Regions from separate parts of the Crossiella cryophila genome, predicted to be linked through region 1. Evidence: riboswitches for the same ligand, from Rfam matches in the RefSeq annotation. Region 1 holds a riboswitch; each other region holds the start of a gene.

Region 1 (6,198 bases):
TGGCAGCCGTCCTGTCGGTGATCCACCCCGGCACGGCCGAACTCCTGGTCCACCTCACCGGACCGGCGATGTGGTGGCTGGTCACGGTCGCGCACCAGGCCGCAGCCATCCCGATGGCCACCCTGCCCTGGCCCAGTGGACTCGGCGGCGGCTTCCTGCTCATCGGCGTCCTGATCGTCCTCGCCCTGGTCCTACGCCAACGCCGCTTCCGCGCCCTGCTCATCGCGGCGATCCTGCTCGCGCTCCTGGTCCTCGTCCCGATCCGAGCCCTGCGTCCCGGCTGGCCACTACCGGACTGGGCCGTGGTCGCCTGCGATGTGGATCAAGGTGACGCCATCGTCCTGTCCACCGCCGAACCCGGTCGCGCGGTCCTCGTCGACACCGGCCCGGACCCGATCGCCATCACCAACTGCCTCCGGGACCTGGACATCGACCGGATCGCGCTACTCGTCCTCACCCACCTGCACGCCGATCACATCGGCGGCCTGGCCGAGGTACTCGCCGGGCACCAGGTCGGCGCGGTGGCGATCAGCCCCGTCCAGCAACCACCTTGGGCCATCAAGGAAATCCGCCGCGCCACCGAGTCCGCGGGCGTCCCCCTGACCGAACTCCGCCCCGGCACCAGCACCACCTGGCCCGGCCTGACCATCGACATCCTCGGCCCCCGCAGCCCAGCGGCCCTGGGCGCCACCGGCGAACGCGTCGGCGGCACGGCCCTGAACGACGCCTCCGTGGTCATCCGGGCCCACACCACCGCGGGCCGGGTCCTGCTCACCGGCGACATCGAACTGGCCGGCCAGGCAGACCTGTTGGCGGACAAGGGATCCGAGCTAGCGGCCGACATCCTCAAGGTCCCCCACCACGGCTCCCGCTACAGCCTGCCCAGATTCCTGGCCACCGTCCGCCCCCGGATCGCCCTGATCAGCGTCGGCGCCGGCAACGACTACGGCCACCCCAGCCCCCTGATCCTGGAAACCCTCCGCGCCCAGGGAACCCACATCCTCCGCACCGACCAGGACGGCGACCTGGCCATCGCCCCCAGCCCTCACGGCCCGGTGATCTCCCGCCACGGCAAACAAGAATCCCGGACAGCACGATGACTCCCCAGAACCCTGTCACCCGCCACAAACACGTCCGGCGTGTCACCCGGTCGCAAGAGACCAGGTGACACGCCGGAAGGCGGAGCTTGGGGTCAGAGGCCGAGGGCCTCGCGGACCGCGGCGGCTGACGGGGGAACGGTGGCGCGCGGGCCGATCCGGTCCTGCACCGCGTCCAGGGTCTTGAGGCCGTCGCCGGTGATCAGCAGGACGGTTTCGGCGTCCGGGTCGAGCTGGCCGGTCTCGATGAGCTTCTTGGCCGTCGCGACGGTCACGCCGCCCGCGGTCTCGGCGAAGATGCCCTCGGTGCGGGCGAGCAGCCGGATGCCCTCGACCACCTCTTCATCGGAGACGTTCTCGATGGAGCCGTTGGTGCGGCGGACGGTGTCGAGCACGTACGGGCCGTCGGCGGGGGCGCCGATGGCCAGGGAACGGGCGATGGTGTCCGGCTTGACCGGGGTCACCACGTCGTGGCCTGCCTTGAAGGCGGCGGCGACGGGGGAGCAGCCGGTGGCCTGGGCGCCGAAGACGCGGTACGGGGACTGCTCGACCAGGCCCAGTTCGCCCAGTTCGCGGAAGCCCTTGTCGACCTTGGTGAGCTGGGAGCCGGAGGCGATCGGCACCACGATCTGGTCCGGCAGCCGCCAGCCGAGCTGCTCGGCGACCTCGTAGCCCAGGGTCTTGGAGCCCTCGGCGTAGTAGGGCCGGACGTTGACGTTGACGAACGCCCAGTCCTCGTGGTCCGCGGCCAGTTCGGTGGCCAGGCGGTTCACGTCGTCGTAGTTGCCGTCGACGGCGATCAGGGCGCCGTCGTACACGGCGGTGGTGAGGATCTTGGCCCGTTCCAGCGAGGACGGGATCAGCACGACCGACTCCCAGCCGGCGCGAGCGGCGGCCGCGGCGACGGCGTTGGCCAGGTTGCCGGTGGAGGGGCAGGCCAGGACCTTGAAGCCCAGCTCGCGGGCGGCGGCCAGGGCCACCGCGACCACGCGGTCCTTGAACGAGTGGGTGGGGTTGCCGGTGTCGTCCTTCACCCAGATCCGGCGGACGCCCAGTGCCTTGGCCAGGCGGTCCGCGCGGACCAGCCTGGTACAGCCGGGGTCGGTGTTCGGGTGGGCGTCCACAGTGGACGGCACGGGGAGCAGGTTGCGGTAGCGCCAGATCGACTGCGGGCCGGCTTCGATGTCCTCCCGGCGGACGGTCCCGAAGTCGTAGCCGACCTCAAGGGGACCGAAACACTCGGAACAGGCGAACTCGGCGGCGAGTGGGACCTGGTGGCCGCACTCCCGACAGACCAGGCTGCGCGCCGGGCCGAGGTCAAGGGTCTGCTGGGCGCTGTTGGGCGCCTCGATGGTCGTCATCGCGAGGTCTCTCCTCATCTTTCCCGCTGGCGCGGGGCGGATTTGGCACCGTGTTCACCTGCTCCCTCGCGGAATACGCGTCGAGCCTGTGCCGGTTGCCGGGGTGTCGTAGGGCCGATCCCTCTACCCCTCTGGATGAGCTGTATTCAGTTGTCTGCGACTCACCGTACGGCACGGTCGCCACTGAGAGCTACCGTCAGCCCAGTATGCGGGAGCCCGCGGGGCTGTCAGACCCCCGTGAAAGGATTGCCGACGTGAGCGCCCCAGCCGTCACCCCGGAGCCACTGCATCTGGTGATCGGGGAAGAGGAACTGCTGGTCGAGCGGGCCGTCAAGGCGTCTCTGGACGCCGCGCGGCTGGCCGATCCGCAGACCGAGCTGAGCAAGGTCCGGGTGACCGACCTCACCCCGCCGGAGCTGATCGAACTGGTGAGTCCGTCCCTGTTCGCCGAGGGCCGGGTCATCGTGCTGGAGGCCGCCCAGGAGGCGGGCAAGGAGATCGCGGAGGCGATCGGCGCCTACTGCAAAGCGCCCAGCGAGGGCGTTGTGCTGGTGGTCGTGCACAGCGGCGGCGGCCGGGGCAAGCTCGCCAAGGAACTGCCGGACGCGTTGCGCAAGGCCGGCGCCAAGGTCACTACCTGCGGGAAGCTGAGCAAGCCTGGCGAGCGCGAGTCCTTCGTCAAGGAGGAGTTCCGCCGGGCCGGTGGCCGGGTCGACCCGGCAGGCCTGGCCGCGCTGATCGAGACCGTGGGCTCGGACCTGCGAGAACTGGCCGCCGCCGCCTCGCAACTGGTGGCCGACACCGGCGGCCAGGTCGACGAGCAGGCGGTGCGCCGCTACCACCGCGGCCGGGCCGAGGTGACCGGGTTCGTGGTCGCGGAGAAGGCGGTGACCGGCGACCGCGCCGGGGCGCTGGAGGCATTGCGCTGGGCACTGCAGACCGGCGTGCCGCACGTGCTGATCGCGGACGCCCTGGCCGACGCGGTCCGCACCATCGCCAGGGTGACCGCCGGCGGCCGGGCCGACCCGTTCGCGCTGGCCGGTCAGTTGGGCATGCCGCCGTGGAAGGTCAAGAAGGCCCTGGCCCAGTCCCGCGGCTGGGAACCAGAAGGACTCGCCGAGGCCATGAACCTGGTGGCCAGGCTAAACGCGGATGTGAAGGGCGTCGCCGCCGACGGCGGTTACGCACTGGAGCGAGCGGTGCTGAGGTTGATCCTGGTTCGGCGAGGTCGCTGAGCCGGCAGTGAGGCCAGGCCGCGGACTCGACCCCGGCCCCGGTCTGGCCGGGGCCTTGGACTTGGTGCCAGTCCTAGGACCTGGCACCAGCCCTAAGGCTGATCCGAGTGCTGGGCCTGGGCCCGGAGTCGGAGCCGGTTGAGTCGAGGAGTCGGCCACGGCGGCTGATGGTGCTGGGCCGGACCGGCTGAGCCGATCCGCGTGGATCGTGCTGATCGCGCGATCCGGCCGGAGGTGGTGCTGGCGAGGTTCCTCGGCCAGCGGCGTGCCGAGGAACCTCGCCGGGGCCTGCCGATCGGCAGGCGGCTGGGGGTTGGGGGTTGGGGGCGGGCCGAGCCGGGATTTGGCCGGCCGCCGACCTGGAGATACCTAGGTAACTAGTGGGTGGGCTGGGTAGAGGTTGGTTGTTCGGGTTGTTGGGGGCCGGTGGTGGGTGTGCGTTGATGACGGGGGTATGGCACTTCGGTACCACGGGTTTTGTGTGCCGGGGGCTGTGGGGAAGTGTTTGTCACCGTGTGTACCGGCTTTGTTTGCCTTTGTTCTGCCGCTTGGGTGAGTGATGTGCGGAGAGTGGTGGCGCATATTGCGAGTCGCAGATTGCCTTCGGTTGTGCCTGGCAATCGGTTGCCTGCGCCGAAAGGTCATCGCGTGGGTGTTGCGCTCGATTTTCGTATTTCTGTCAATACGGCGACCGGGTGATACCTGGAGGCCTGATCAGAAACGGAAGAGTGGGCCCTTTTCCTGATACAGCACGCAATCGTTGGGGAACGTTTCCTGATAGGTGACGGGGCGGCCGTTCCACATGCCGCGGGCGGTGACGGTGATGGGAGCGTAGATCAGGTAGCACGGTTCCTGGGGGCCGACGTTCACTCGGCGGAAGTCGCCTGCCGTCTTCTTCAGCTCGTGGCAGGACCAGGCGGGCTGGGGGTGCGCGCCGGCTGCGGGTTCGCAGGTCAGTGTGCGTGCGCGGGCGTCCCTGGTCGGGGCCTCGCCGGGGTTGCTGGTCAGCACCAGCCAGCTGGTTGCTCGCGGAGTCGCCGTCGTGGCCGTCGCGGTGGGCGCGGTGACCACGGCAAGGGGCAGCAGGGTCGCTGTCAGCCCGAGTGCCAACGGCAGAAGTCGCTTGCGAGACATTGTTCGCCTTTCAAGGAATGAGTCTGTTTGTGGCCGCCTGTTCCGGCCGCCATGATGAATACGAATACAGTGATTTCGGCGCACGGTGACTGTGGTCACATGACTCCCGGGTAACACCCTTTCCTGTCCCACGAACGGCGGTACGCAACAGTCCCGAAACATACGAAGCTTGTCCTCGAAAGCAACCATGCTTGCCAACGCGCCGGTTCTGCGGTGTCATCAGGGTGTAACGCACTTCCGGATGACCGCCCTCGGACGGGACGCGCCTCGAAAGGAATTACCGGTGATTACCCCAGGATCTACCGGGTTGATTTCTCACGGGGCGAAGGGGCAGTTGGTGAAGAACGAAGGTGGTCTGGATGGTGAGACGTCTGCCGTGGGTACGCGGCAGAGCTTCTGGCGGGAGTGCCTGCGGCTGCGGCCCGCGCTGATCCGGGTGGCCCGGCGGCAGGGTGTGAACCCGGCCGAAGCGGAGGACGTCGTGCACGATGCGTTCCTCCGCGCCGCACAGTACGCACAGCTCGACCACGGAAGGCTGATGCCGTTCCTGGTCACGGTGGTGAAACGCCTGGGTGTGGACGAGTTGCGGCGGCGGGCATCAGCACAGCAAGTGTGCACCCACCCCGGACTGTTGCCCATGCAGGTGATCGATCCCGCCGATGTGGTGACGGATCGGCATGAGGCTCGCTGGTTGCTGGCCAGGTGTGGGAAATTGAGTCAGCGCGAATGGCTCGTCCTGCTGTGGCTTGACCAGGGACTTCCTCATGAGGAGATCTCACGTCTGCTCGGCACCACGCGCAGGGCGACCGAGTGCATCGCGAGCAGGGCGCGATGCCGGGTTCGCCGGTGGATGGCTCGTCGGCTCCGCTCAGCAGGGGAGCGAGCCGGCTACTAAATAGGGACCCCGGTGCGGTGTGCAGGGCACCGCACCGGGGACCCGATACGACGAAGGCGCCGCCTCACCTTCCGGTGGGGCGGCGCCTTCGTCGTTCAGCGTTCCGTGCCCTGCTCACTCCGTGCGGAGCGGCGGACTCAGATCTTGTTGGCGCGCAGCGCGAGGGCCGACTTCTTGTTCGCGGCCTGGTTGGCGTGGATCACGCCCTTGCTCGCCGCCTTGTCCAACTTGCGGTTGGCCACGCGGAGCAGCTCAAGAGCCTTGTCCTTGTCCCCGGCCTCGGCGGCCTCGCGGAACTTGCGGACGGCGGTCTTGACCTCCGACTTGACGGACTTGTTGCGCAGGCGCGCCTTCTCGTTGGTCAGGATGCGCTTCATCTGCGACTTGATGTTGGCCATGGTGCTACCTCGGTCTCATCTGATCGGAAGTCGTGCCGCGCTGTAGTGGCGCTACGCGGAACGCGCAGCCTTCCTCCA
Region 2 (6,198 bases), 500 kb from region 1:
CCAGGTCCCGGCGTCCGGGACGGCGATGGCCAGCATGGTGGAGTTGGGGTCCCAGGCGGGGTCGCGGAACTCGTACACCCACTCCTCGCCCGCGAGGTCGCTGAACTGGATGACCTCGATCTCCCGGCCGTCGAAGGTCGGCATGACGCTCCTCTGCTCCATTTGGCGGACATCGTTTGGGGCCTGACGGTCCGCGCCCAACTGGCTACCTTCATGAACTCCTTCACCCGAAAGGGTGCCCCCTGTAAGGAGTCAACATGTCGGGGAACCGCCGTTCCACCTGGTTATTGGCCGCGGCCGCGCTGCTCTCCGGTGGCCTGCTGCTCGCGCCGGTCGCGGTGGCCGCGCCGGTGGCCGATCCGGTGCTCGGGCTGCCCTTCGCCACTGGTCAGCAGACCTATTCGGCCGGGGTGCACTCGGACAACGGGCAGAGCGGGGTCAAGAACGCGATCGACTTCTCGCCCAGCGACGGCATCGCCAGGTCGGCCGCGGCCGGCACGGTGCGGATGCAGAGCTGTTCCGGTGGCGACTGGGTGACCGTGGATCACTCGGACGGGTGGCGTACCGGGTACTACCACCTGGAGGACATCCAGGTTCAGGACGGGCAGGAGGTGGCCGCGGGGACGCCGCTGGGGCGTACCGGCAACGCGTTGCCGTGTGGTGGGTCGAGCAGCGGGGCGCATGTGCACTTCACGCTGTGGCAGCTCAACGCGGCGCCGAGCACGGCAGCGGACTGGAGCGGGCTGTCCTATGAAGAGGTGAGCACCCGGGTGGCGGCCGAGGTCGGGGTGCCGGTGGACGGCAAGGTGTTCGGGGCGTGGCGGATCCGGGCGGGGGCGCAGCAGTACTCCGGGCGCGCGGAGCGGGTCAGCGACGGGTTCAGCGTGACCCTGCCTGGGCGATTCCGGGTCTGAGCGCGGTGACCGGGACGGCCCGTCGGCGGGCCGTCCCGGTGCTGTTCGTCACTCCGGCATCAGCCGCGGTGGAACCATTCCTGCACTTCGTAGTCCGGCCGGTTCGGATCGACAAAATCGGTTCTCCAGACAATCCCAGCTGACCAGGACGGTATTGCGACATCTTCGCCCAGACGTGCCGCTTGGCGAATCCGTGGTCGTAGAACGCGTGGATGTGACCGGCGGCCTGGCGGAATTCGGAATTGCTCCAGCCCCAGTCGCAGTTGGTCGGCGAGCACTTGCCGAACAGGCGCATGGTCCAGCCCGCGTCGTGCACGATGCGGCAGATCGAGCCCTCGCAGACGGTGACCGACTGGCAGTCCCGCAGCTCGGCCCTGGCGATACCGGTGGCGTTCGGATCGGCGTTGTTCCAGTTGCCGTGTTCGACCGCGTGACCAGTGCAAAGCAGTGGCGAGGCGGCGACGCGACCGGGTGCCGCGAGCTTCGCCGTGACACCCGCGGGCGCGATCTCGGCCGGGATCGGCGGCTCGGCGGGCGCGGCCTGCGCCACGGCCGCGGCGCCAAGGACCGCGCTGCTCATCATCATCGTGGCCACGGCTAATCGCACAAAGCCGCGCCGAATTCTGCTCGTGCTGCTTTTCTCCATAACAGCCCCCTGCGGTGGAGTTCCCGGCCCTGTCGACCGGTTCGGTCAGGCTAGACCGGGAAGAAATATCAACTCGGTGACCGGTGCGGAATCGCCCCAACCGGTGCCCGATCAGATGCCCGTTCGGCGGGCCGCGCGGATCGGCGGCTTTCCCGGTATCTGGAAGGGGGCTTCCCAAGTCCTCGGGTCGTCGGCTAGCTTCGAGGCCAAGGTCATGAGTACCAGCAACAAGCCCCGGCTCGCTGGTCGGCAACCCTCCTACCGCGGTGGGGTGCTCCGGGTGAGGACCTGGTCCGTCGTGAGGTGCGACGGGCAAGCGCGGGCCTCCCAGCAGGTCCGATCCGGATCCTGGAGGCTTGTATGTCGCTCGCTGTCATCCCGGCGCAGACCACCCCCGCGGTCACCGCACCCGCTGTCACCACCGCTGCTGTCCCGGTCGTGCCCGCCGTGGTCGGCGCGCACACCACGGTCCCGCTGGTCACCGGGGAGCGCGTGACCTACGCCAACCTCGACCACGGGGCCAGCGCGCCGTGTCTGGCCGCGGTCCGCGACGCCGTGGACGAGCTGCTGCCCTACTACGCCAGCGTGCACCGCGGCGCCGGCTTCGCCTCCCAGGTGTGCACCAAGGTCTACGAGCAGGCCAGGGAGGTGGTGCGCAAGTTCGTCGGGGCGCACGCCACCGACGTCGTGGTGTTCACCCGCAACAGCACCGACGCGCTGAACCTGCTGGCCCGCAGCGTGCCGCGCGGTGCCAGCGTGGTCACCTTCGACACCGACCACCACGCCGCGCTGCTGCCCTGGCGCGGCCCCCGGGTCACCCGGATCGCCACCCCGGAGACCCCGCAGGGCGCGGTCCGCGCCCTGGAGGACGCGCTCAAGCAGACCCCCGAGGGCGCGCGGCTGGTCGTGCTGACCGGGGCGTCCAACGTCACCGGCGAGCTGTGGCCGGTGCGCGAACTGGCCGCGGTGGCCCGCCGCTTCGGCGCCCGGATCGCCCTGGACGCCGCGCAGCTCGCCCCGCACCGCCCGGTGGACATCCAGGCCCTGGACGTGGACTACGTGGTGCTCTCCGCGCACAAGCTCTACGCGCCCTACGGCAGCGGCGCGCTGGTCGGCCGGGCGGACTGGCTGCACGTGGCCGAGCCGTACCTGGTCGGCGGCGGGGCCACCAAGCACGTGGTGGACTGGGGCGACCACCTCGGCGTCGGCTGGGCGCCCGCGCCCGAGCGGCACGAGGCCGGTTCGCCGAACGTGGTGGGTGTGCACGCCTTCGCCAGCGCCTGCCAGACCATCACCCAGCACGGCTGGGACGCGGTGATCGCGCACGAGACCGAGCTGTTCACCCGGCTGCGGGCCGGGCTCAACACCATCCCCGGCTTCCGCGAGCTGTCCATCTTCGGCGCGGCCCAGGAACGGGTCGGCGTGGTGAGCTTCACCCTCGACGGCCAGGACCCCGGTCTGGTGGCCGCGGTGCTCTCGGCCGAACACGGCATCGGCGTGCGCGACGGCGCGTTCTGCGCGCACATCGCCACCCGGCGACTGCTCGGCCAGGCCGGGTCGGACACCGACCGCGCGGTGCGGATCAGCCTGGGGCTGGGCACCACCGCCGAGCACATCGACCGGGTGCTGGCCGCGCTGCGTGAGCTGGTCGCGCATGGGCCGGGCTGGAAGTACCAGATCGTGGACGGGCGCTGGGCGCCGGTGAACGACCCGCGGCCGCTGCCGCCGTTCGTGGCGAGCTGAGCGACGGGCCGGGGCTGGCTGAGTAAGCCCTGGTCCCGGAGTGCGGGACAATGGGGCGGTGAGCACGGACGACAAGCCGCCCCGCCGCCTGGTGCCCTTCGCCCTGGTGGCGATCGCGGTCTTCGCGGCGGACCTGATCACCAAGGACCTCGCGGTCGCCGCGCTCGACGGGCAGCCGCCGGTCCGCCTCGCCGGTGGCGCGCTCTACCTGGTGCTGCTGCACAACCCGGGCGCGGCGTTCTCGCTGTTCCCCGGGCAGACCTGGCTGCTGACGGTGATCACCGCGGTGGTGGTGCTGGCGATCCTGGCCTTCGCGCCGCGGCTGCGTTCCACCGGCTGGGCGCTGGGCATCGGGCTGGTGCTGGGCGGCGCCTCGGGCAACCTGGCCGACCGGCTGACCCGCCCGCCCGGCTTCGGCGAGGGCCATGTGGTGGACTTCCTGTCATTGTTCGCCCCTGATGGCAGTGTGTGGCCGGTGTTCAACATCGCCGACGCGGCCATCGTCAGCGGCGGCGTGCTCCTGGTGTTGCTGGCACTGTTCGGCGTCGACTACGACGGGCGGGTCGCGAAGCACAGAGCAGACGAGACGAAGGCCAAGGCCACGGTGGAGGAAAACGCGTGAGTGACCAGAGGACCCTGCCAGTTCCGGACGGCCTGGACGGCATGCGGGTTGATGCCGGCCTGGCCAAGCTGCTGGGACTGTCCCGCACGATCGCGGCCGGCCTGGCCGAGAACGGCGGGGTCCTGCTCGACGGTCAGCCCGCCGGGAAGTCCGACCGGCTGATCGCCGGCTCGTGGCTGGAGATCACGCTGCCCGAGCCGGAGCACCCGGTCGTGGTGGTCCCGGCGGTGGTGGACGGCATGGTCGTGCTCTACCAGGACGACGACATCGTGGTGATCGACAAGCCGGTCGGCGTCGCGGTGCACCCCAGCCCCGGCTGGACCGGTCCGACCGTGGTGGCCGGGCTGGCCGGCGCCGGGATCCGGATCGCCACCTCCGGCGCGGCCGAGCGGCAGGGCGTGGTGCACCGGCTGGACGTGGGCACCACCGGGGTGATGGTGGTGGCCAAGAGCGAGCACGCCTACTCCTGGCTCAAGCGGGCGTTCAAGGAACGCACCGTGGAGAAGCGCTACCACGCCCTGGTGCAGGGCCACCCGGATCCGAGCCGGGGCACCATCGACGCCCCGATCGACCGGCACCCCCGGCAGGACTACAAGTTCGCCGTGGTCGCCAGCGGCAAGCCCAGCGTCACCCACTACGAGGTCCTGGAAGCGTTCCGGGCCGCCTCGCTGGTGGATGTGAAGCTGGAGACCGGGCGCACGCACCAGATCCGGGTGCACTTCTCCGCGCTCAAGCACCCCTGCGTCGGCGACCTGACCTACGGCGCGGACCCGGTGCTGGCCAAGCGCCTGGAGCTGACCCGGCAGTGGCTGCACGCCCGCACCCTGGGCTTCCACCACCCCGCTGATGAGCAGTGGGTGGAGTTCAGCAGCGACTACCCGGCCGACCTGCAGGCCGCGCTGGACCTGCTGCGCGCCGAGTGAGCCGCGGCTAGACCGTCAGCACGGTGTAGGCGGCCAGTCCCAGGTAGACGATGACGGCCAGATCCCGTTGCCACCCAACGAATCGCGGGCGCCGGGTGAGCAGCCGGTGCAGTGGCGCGCTGAGCTGGACGTAGGCCAGGTCCAGTGCCAGCGCGACCGCGAAACCGACCGCGCCGAGCACCAGCAGGTGCGTGCGGGTGGTCACCGGATCGGCCCCGGCCGGGACGAACTGCGGCAGGAACGTCAGGAAGAACAGCAGCACCTTGGGGTTGAGCACGTTGATCAGCGCCCCGTCCAGGAACAGCCGGACCGGCCTGGACCCGACCCCGGAGGTCAGGTCCAGGCCGGCTGACTGGCGGTGGGTGCGCACCGCCAGGTAGACGAGGTAGGCCGCGCCCGCCAGGCGCACCGCGATCAAGGCCGTCGGCGAGGCCGCCACCAGCGCGGACACCCCCGCCACGGCCGCGAGCACGTGCACCAGGGTGCCCGCCTCCACGCCCAGCGCGGAGAGGAATCCGGCCCGCCTGCCCTGGGTGAGCGAGCGGGTCAGGATGTAGACCAGGTTCGGGCCGGGCACCAGCACCAGCGTGATGGTGGCCGCGACGAACCCGAGCAGCACGGCGGGCGTCGGCATGTCAGCCCGCCCGCAGCGCGGTGCCGAGCAGCCCCAGCGGCGGCGAGCCGAGGCCGAGCAGCGCGGTGTGGAAGCGGTGCAGCGAGAACCCGGCGCCCCACTCCTGGCGGGCCCGGTCGCGCAGGTCGCGGATGAGCAGCTTGCCCCAGGTGTAACAGATGCCGGTGGGATTGAGCACGACCCGGTTCGCCGCGGTCTCGGCGGCCGGACCGGCCAGGAAGGCGTCCACCTTGAACCGCTGCACCGCTTCCTGCTGGGTCATCGTGCCGGTGTGCAGACCGATGACGCAGGCCATCCTGGTCACCCGCAGCAGCGCGTCCCTGGCCACCGCCGCGGCGAAGCGCGGATCGCCGTCCCGGAAGCCCTCCTCCAGCGCGAGTTCCTCCACGTAGTGCGCCCAGCCCTCGCTGAACCCGTCGTGGATCAGCGTGCGGCGGACCTCGGTGGTGGCCTCGCGCAGCGCCCGGCTGTGGGTGAAGTGACCGGGGGCGACCTCGTGCAGCGCGATCACCGGCAGCGCGTGCCGGGCGAACATGCTCAGCCAGTCCCGGCGCTGGGCCGCGGTCCAGGACGGATTGCCGGGGTTGACCCGGAACCAGCTCGGCCCGTCCGGTTCGGCGGGGGCCGCGCCGGTCATGGTGGCCACCTCCCACGGCCGCGACGGCGGCACCAGCCCGACCAGGCAGGTGCCATCGCCGGGCAGGCCCAGCCTGGCG
Region 3 (6,198 bases), 2.3 Mb from region 1:
CAGGGGCTGTCCACCAAGGCGCACGACGCGCTCAGCCCGTCCCCGCAGGCCTCCATCGCCGACGGCGGCAAGATCGTGCTCGAGCGCGGTCGCCAGCTGAAGATGACCGTGGACGGCCAGCCCACCGAGTCCTGGGTGCGCGCCCGCACCGTCGGCGACGCGCTCAACCAGCTCGGCATCAACCACGACGGCGCCTGGCTGTCCAAGGACCGCACCGCGGCCATCCCGGTGGACGGCCTGGCGCTGGAGATCAAGACCCCGAAGAACGTCACGCTCTTCGACGGCGGCAACGAGCCGCAGCGGATGAAGACCACCGCGCTGACCGTCTCCGAACTGCTCCAGCAGCTCCAGCTCAGCCTCGGCCCGTCCGACGCGGTCAACCTGGGCGCGGACGGCAAGATCAGTGACGGCGCGGAGATCCACGTCAGCCGGACCGGCGTGACGGTGGTGAACAAGAAGGAGACCATCGAGCCCCCGGTCGAGAAGACCGAGGACCCGACCATGATGCGCGGTGAGCAGAAGGTCGAGGACCCGGGCACGCCCGGCGAGCAGATGGTCACCTACCGGGTCACCATGAAGAACGGCAAGGAGACCGCCCGGGAGAAGCTGGGCACCAAGGTCGTCAAGGAAGCCAAGCCGAAGAAGGTCAGGGTCGGCACCAAGCTGCCCCCGGACGGCGCGGTCTGGGACAAGCTGGCCGGCTGTGAGGCCACCGGCAACTGGGCGGCCAACACCGGCAACGGTTACTACGGCGGCCTCCAGTTCAACGCGGGCACCTGGCGGGCCTACGGCGGCGCGCAGTACGCCGCCCTGCCGCACCAGGCGTCCAGGGAACAGCAGATCGCGGTGGCCACCAAGCTGCGCGACGCCCGCGGCGGCTATGGCGCCTGGCCGCACTGTTCCTCGAAGCTGGGCCTGCCCAAGTAGTCTCTGGCGCGTGACTGAAACTCCGGCACCGGCCGGGCCGCAGGGCGTCTCGCTCCTCGGCCCGGCCGATGTGCGTCGGCTGGCCGCCGAGCTGGACGTGCGTCCCACCAAGAAGCTGGGGCAGAACTTCGTGCACGACCCCAACACGGTGCGCCGCATCGTGTGGGAGGCCGGGCTCACCGCCGAGGACGTCGTGCTTGAGGTCGGGCCGGGACTCGGCTCGCTGACCCTGGCGCTGCTGCCCGCCTGCCGCTCGGTGGTCGCGGTGGAGATCGACCCGGTGCTGGCCGGACTGCTGCCGACCACCGCCGCCGAACGCGCGCCCGAGCTGGCGGCGAACCTGCGGGTGGTGCTGGCCGACGCGATGCGGGTGCGGGCCGCCGACCTCGGCGAGCCGGCGCCGACCGCGCTGGTGGCCAACCTGCCCTACAACGTGGCCGTGCCGGTGGTGCTGCACCTGCTCGCCGAACTGCCCTCGCTGCGCACCGGCCTGGTCATGGTGCAGGCCGAGGTCGCCGACCGGCTGGCCGCCGGTCCGGGCAGCCGGATCTACGGTGTGCCCAGCGTCAAGGCCGCCTGGTACGCCGGGATGCGCCGGGCCTCCGCGGTGCCGCGCGCGGTGTTCTGGCCGGTGCCCAACGTGGACTCCGCGCTGGTCGCCTTCACCCGCAGGGCCGAGCCAGAGGGTGCGGACAAGGCCGCGGTGTTCGCGGTGATCGAGGCCGCCTTCGCCCAGCGCCGCAAGGGCCTGCGGGCCGCGCTGGCGAACTGGGCGGGCTCGGCCGACCGGGCGGGCCGGGTGCTGGCCGCGGCCGGGATCGAGCCGACCGCCAGGGGCGAGCAGCTCGACATCCACGCCTTCGTCAAGATCGCCAAGACCGAGGCGGAGCTCGGGGAATAACCACGCTGGGTGCCGTGTTGACCCCAGGGGGTGTGCTCGTCACACCTGCTTGTTCGTTACAGCATGTGATCTGGCGAACGAACCACGGCCGAACGGGCGGACGCACTTGCTTTTCTTCGCCCCGTTCAGCTCTACTGTCCTAGTAATCCATCCCGAGCGGCCGAGAGACCTGGATCTGTGAAGCCGCAGCAACCGCCCAGTCACTGGGCAGGTGCTACCGCCAGGAGCGATGGAGCAGACATGAAGCTCATGCACGTACTTACGCGCCGACGCGTAGTCGATCACGGCCGTCGCACGGTCACCGGTTGTCGATCCTGACCGGTCTGCCGCCCGTCTGACGGCGCGCTCTCCTCCACCAGAACGCTCTACCCGCTTTCTGCCCGGGATTCATCCGGGCGACAGGTGTGCGCGGGCCGCCGAGCGCGGTTCCGCCCTGCCATGGAGACATCGTGATCACAGTTGAGAACCTGACCAAGGCCTACCGGGGCCGCAGTGGCACGACCGTCGCACTCGACGGCGTCTCGCTCCAGGTCCCCGCTGGAACGGTGTGCGGCGTCGTCGGCGAGAGCGGGGCGGGCAAGTCCACGCTCGCCCGGTGCATCGCATTGCTGGAACAGCCCGACTCGGGCGGCATCCTGGTCGACGGCACCGACCTGGTGACCCTGCGCGGCTCCGCGCTGCGCGCCGCCCGCCGCCAGATCGGCGTGGTGCCGCAGAACGACTCGCTGCTGCGCCAGCGCACCGCGGCCGGCAACATCGCGCTGCCGCTGGAGGCCGCGGGCGCGCCGGTGGAGGCCAGGCGCAAGCGGGTGGTCGAGCTGCTGGACCTGGTCGGCCTGGCCGACAAGGCAGGCAACTACCCGGACCAGCTCTCCGGCGGGCAGCGCCAGCGGGTGGCCATCGCCCGTGCGCTGGCCGCCAACCCCTCGGTGCTGCTGGCCGACGAGCCCACCTCCGCGCTGGACCCGGACACCACCGCCTCGGTGCTGACCGTGCTGGACCGGGCCCGCGCCGAACTGGGCGTGACCGTGCTGGTGGTCACGCACGACATGGGCGTGGTGCGCCGGATCTGCGATGACGTCGCGGTGCTCGACCGCGGCCAGGTGGTGGAGCACGGCAAGGTGCTGGACCTGGTCACCCAGGCCGGTTCGCGCACCTCCGGCGCGCTGCTGCCGGGCGTGGAGGACATCGTGCGCGCCGGGGACACCGACGCCCGCTTCGACCGGGTGGCCGACGTGGTGCTGGTCGGTTTCGCCGCGGTCGGCGCGCTGCTGCCCGAGGCGGCCAGCCGCTTCGAGGTGGACCTGAACCTGCTTGGCGGCGGGATGACCCGTCTCGCCGACACCCCCGTGGCCCGGTTCCGGGTCGCGTTGACCGGAGCCAACGCCGACTCGGCCTTCGACTGGATCGCCGAGCGCGGCGCCGTCGTCCGCCGCCGGCCCACCGTGCTCGCTGGAGGAGCAGCCGCGTGAAACAGGCAACACCCTGGGCGGAAGTATTCGACAAGCTCGCCCAGGCGGGGGCCGAGACCGGCCTGATGGTCGGACTCGGCACCCTGTTCGCGGTGCTCGGCGGCGTCCCGCTCGGCGTGCTGCTGCACGCCAGCGCGCCCGGCGGACTACGACCGCAACCGGTGGTCTACCGGGTGCTGGGCTTCATCGTCGACCTGACCAGGTCGCTGCCGTTCATCATCCTGCTGGTCGCGCTCATCCCGCTGACCCGCGCGCTGGTGGGCAGCTACATCGGCAGCGGTCCGGCGACCGTGCCGCTGACCATCGGCGCCATCCCGTTCCTGGCCCGGCTGGTGCAGTCCGCGCTGCGGGAGGTGCCGGTCGGCGTGGTCGAGGCCGCCCTGACCACCGGCGCGAGCAAGCCCAAGATCGTGCGCAGTGTGCTGGTCAAGGAGGCCGGTCCGGCGTTGATCTCGGCCATCGGGGTCACCGCGGTCGCGCTGATCGGCTACTCCGCGATGGCCGGCGCGGTCGGCGGCGGCGGCCTGGGCAACCTGGCCATCACCTACGGGTACCAGCGCTTCGACTCCCGACTGCTCTACACCTCGGTGGCCGCGCTCGCCGCGCTCACCTTCCTCGTGCAATACCTCTTTGATCTTGTTTCGCGCACGGTCGACCGTCGCCGCCAGATCACCGTCTAGATAGGACCAGTTCCATGCGCGTGAGCGCCCTCATCGCGACCGTCGTCACCGCCGCCCTCACCCTGACCGCCTGCGGCGGCGGCGCCGACAACGCCGCCAACCAGGAGGCCACCCTGCGGGTCGCGGTCAGCCCGGTACCGCACGCCAAGATCCTCAACTGGGTCAAGAACAACCTGGCGGCCAGCAAGAACCTCAAGATCGAGGTGGTGGAGTTCCAGGACTACGTGCTGCCCAACACCTCGCTGGTGGACAAGCAGCTGGAGGCCAACTACTTCCAGCACGTGCCCTACCTCACCGAGTTCCTCAAGGAGCGCGGCGGCGACCTGAAGTTCGTCACCCCGGTGCACATCGAGCCGCTGGCGGTGTTCTCCAAGAAGGTCAAGAACATCGCCGACCTGCCCAGCGGCGGCAAGGTGGCGCTGTCCCAGGACGCCTCCAACCAGACCCGCGCGCTCAAGCTGCTGCAGGCCAACGGCGTGCTCAAGCTCAAGCCGGGCACCGAGGCCGGCGCGGCGCTCAAGGACATCGGGGAGAACCCGAAGAACCTCAAGTTCGTCGAGCTGGAGCCTGCCCAGCTGGCCCGCAGCCTGGATGACACCGACGCCTCCATCGTCAACGGCAACTACGCCATCGACGCCGGGCTGGACCCGATCAAGGGCTCGCTCGCGGTGGAGAAGGCGGAGAACAACCCCTACGCCAACGGCCTGGTCACCCGGCCGGAGCTGGCCGAGGACAAGCGGATCAAGGCGCTGGCCGAGCTGCTGACCTCGCAGCAGACCAGGGACTACATCCAGAAGGAGTTCGGCGGCGCGGTCATCCCCGCCTGAACGGCTCCACCTGGGCACTGAGCGCGACCGTCCGGCTCCCGCCCGTGGCACACTTTCGCCAACCGGCAGAAAGTCGTCCGCGGAGCGGGAGCCGGACGTGTTTTGTCGATCGAGCACGTAGGCTGGGAGCGTGCTGGCAGTCGTTCCACCACCGGTCATCGTCCGCGCCCCGGCCAAGGTCAATGTGCATCTTGCCGTCGGGGATGTGCGCAAGGACGGCTACCACGACCTGCTGACCGTCTTCCAGGCGTTGTCCCTGAACGACGAGGTCACCGTCGCGGTCGCCGACGAGCCGGGGATCGAGGTGGTCGGCGACAGCGCGGAGATGGTCCCGGCCGACTTCTCCAACCTGGCCTGGAAAGCGGTGGAGGCGCTGGCCGAGTACGTGGGCCGCGATCCCAAGGACCCCAAGGTCCGGGTGCACATCCGCAAGGGCATCCCGGTGGCAGGCGGCATGGCCGGTGGCAGCGCGGACGCGGCCGCCACCCTGGTCGGGCTGGCCTCGCTGTGGAAGCTGGAGATCGGCAAGGACGAGCTGGCCGACGTGGCCGCCGCGCTCGGCGCGGACGTGCCCTTCTGCCTGCACGGCGGCACCGCGCTCGGCTCCGGCCGGGGCGACCGGCTGGTCCCGGTGCTGGCCAGGCACCAGTTCCACTGGGTGCTCGCGCTCGACCACGAGGGCCTGTCCACGCCCTCGGTGTTCAAGGAACTGGACCGGCTGCGCGCCGAGGGCGAACCGCCCCGCGTCGGCGCGGTCGAACCCGTGGTGGAGGCACTGGCCACCGGCGACCCGCGGCAGCTCGCGCTGCTGCTGGGCAACGACCTGCAGGCCGCCGCGGTCTCGCTGCGTCCCGCGCTGCGCCGCACCCTGCGGGCCGGGGTGGACGCGGGCGCGCTGGCCGGCATCGTCTCCGGCTCCGGCCCGACCTGCGCGTTCCTCTGCCAGGACGGCGAGTCCGCGGTCCGGGTCGCCGCGGAGCTGTCCGGGGTCGGCGTGTGCCGTACCGTGCGAGTGGCACAGGGGCCGGTGCACGGCGCCAGGGTGATGAGCGTCGAGGAAGCCCCTCGTGCCGCTCCGCCCGAGGTGCACGCCTAGGACCTGCTGGTCCTGCGCGGTCGGCAACTCAAGTGGAGAACGCGAACTTCTGATGGTCAACCTGGTCAACCTGGAGTCCGTGTCCAAGTCCTACGGCGTTCGGCCGTTGCTGGACGCGGTCTCACTCGGCGTGTCCCAAGGCAATCGCATCGGCGTGGTCGGCCTCAACGGCGGCGGCAAGACCACGCTGCTGGAGGTGCTCGCCGGGGTCGAACCGCCCGATGAGGGCCGGGTCAGCCGCAGCCGCGACCTGCGGATGGCCGTGGTCACCCAGCGCAGCGAACTCCCGGCCGGG

Evidence for each region. Region 1 has a riboswitch for S-adenosylmethionine ahead of thrC (threonine synthase). Riboswitches for the same ligand answer to the same signal wherever they lie in the genome.
Region 2: linked by a shared signal. The riboswitch ahead of HNR67_RS14815 (aminotransferase class V-fold PLP-dependent enzyme) and the one ahead of thrC (threonine synthase) in region 1 are both predicted to bind S-adenosylmethionine.
Region 3: linked by a shared signal. The riboswitch ahead of HNR67_RS01545 (methionine ABC transporter ATP-binding protein) and the one ahead of thrC (threonine synthase) in region 1 are both predicted to bind S-adenosylmethionine.

The regions. Positions count from the first base shown of each region.
Region 1 covers NZ_JACHMH010000001.1:2,669,397-2,675,594, forward strand. The annotation lists gene HNR67_RS12405 (DNA internalization-related competence protein ComEC/Rec2) at 1-1,100, shown strand, start outside; gene thrC (threonine synthase) at 1,193-2,458, opposite strand; SAM riboswitch class I at 2,470-2,600, opposite strand; gene holA (DNA polymerase III subunit delta) at 2,713-3,693, shown strand; gene HNR67_RS12420 (SSI family serine proteinase inhibitor) at 4,408-4,803, opposite strand; gene HNR67_RS12425 (RNA polymerase sigma factor) at 5,165-5,722, shown strand; gene rpsT (30S ribosomal protein S20) at 5,860-6,120, opposite strand.
Region 2 covers NZ_JACHMH010000001.1:3,173,258-3,179,455, forward strand. The annotation lists gene HNR67_RS14800 (hypothetical protein) at 1-144, opposite strand, end outside; gene HNR67_RS14805 (M23 family metallopeptidase) at 258-914, shown strand; gene HNR67_RS14810 (hypothetical protein) at 880-1,509, opposite strand; SAM riboswitch class IV at 1,771-1,885, shown strand; gene HNR67_RS14815 (aminotransferase class V-fold PLP-dependent enzyme) at 1,921-3,303, shown strand; gene lspA (signal peptidase II) at 3,362-3,925, shown strand; gene HNR67_RS14825 (RluA family pseudouridine synthase) at 3,967-4,848, shown strand; gene HNR67_RS14830 (LysE family translocator) at 4,856-5,482, opposite strand; gene HNR67_RS14835 (DUF885 family protein) at 5,484-6,198, opposite strand, start outside.
Region 3 covers NZ_JACHMH010000001.1:330,434-336,631, reverse strand. The annotation lists gene HNR67_RS01555 (transglycosylase family protein) at 1-927, shown strand, start outside; gene rsmA (16S rRNA (adenine(1518)-N(6)/adenine(1519)-N(6))-dimethyltransferase RsmA) at 938-1,828, shown strand; SAM riboswitch class I at 1,973-2,064, shown strand; gene HNR67_RS01545 (methionine ABC transporter ATP-binding protein) at 2,278-3,300, shown strand; gene HNR67_RS01540 (methionine ABC transporter permease) at 3,297-3,980, shown strand; gene HNR67_RS01535 (MetQ/NlpA family ABC transporter substrate-binding protein) at 3,995-4,807, shown strand; gene HNR67_RS01530 (4-(cytidine 5'-diphospho)-2-C-methyl-D-erythritol kinase) at 4,938-5,903, shown strand; gene HNR67_RS01525 (ABC-F family ATP-binding cassette domain-containing protein) at 5,956-6,198, shown strand, end outside.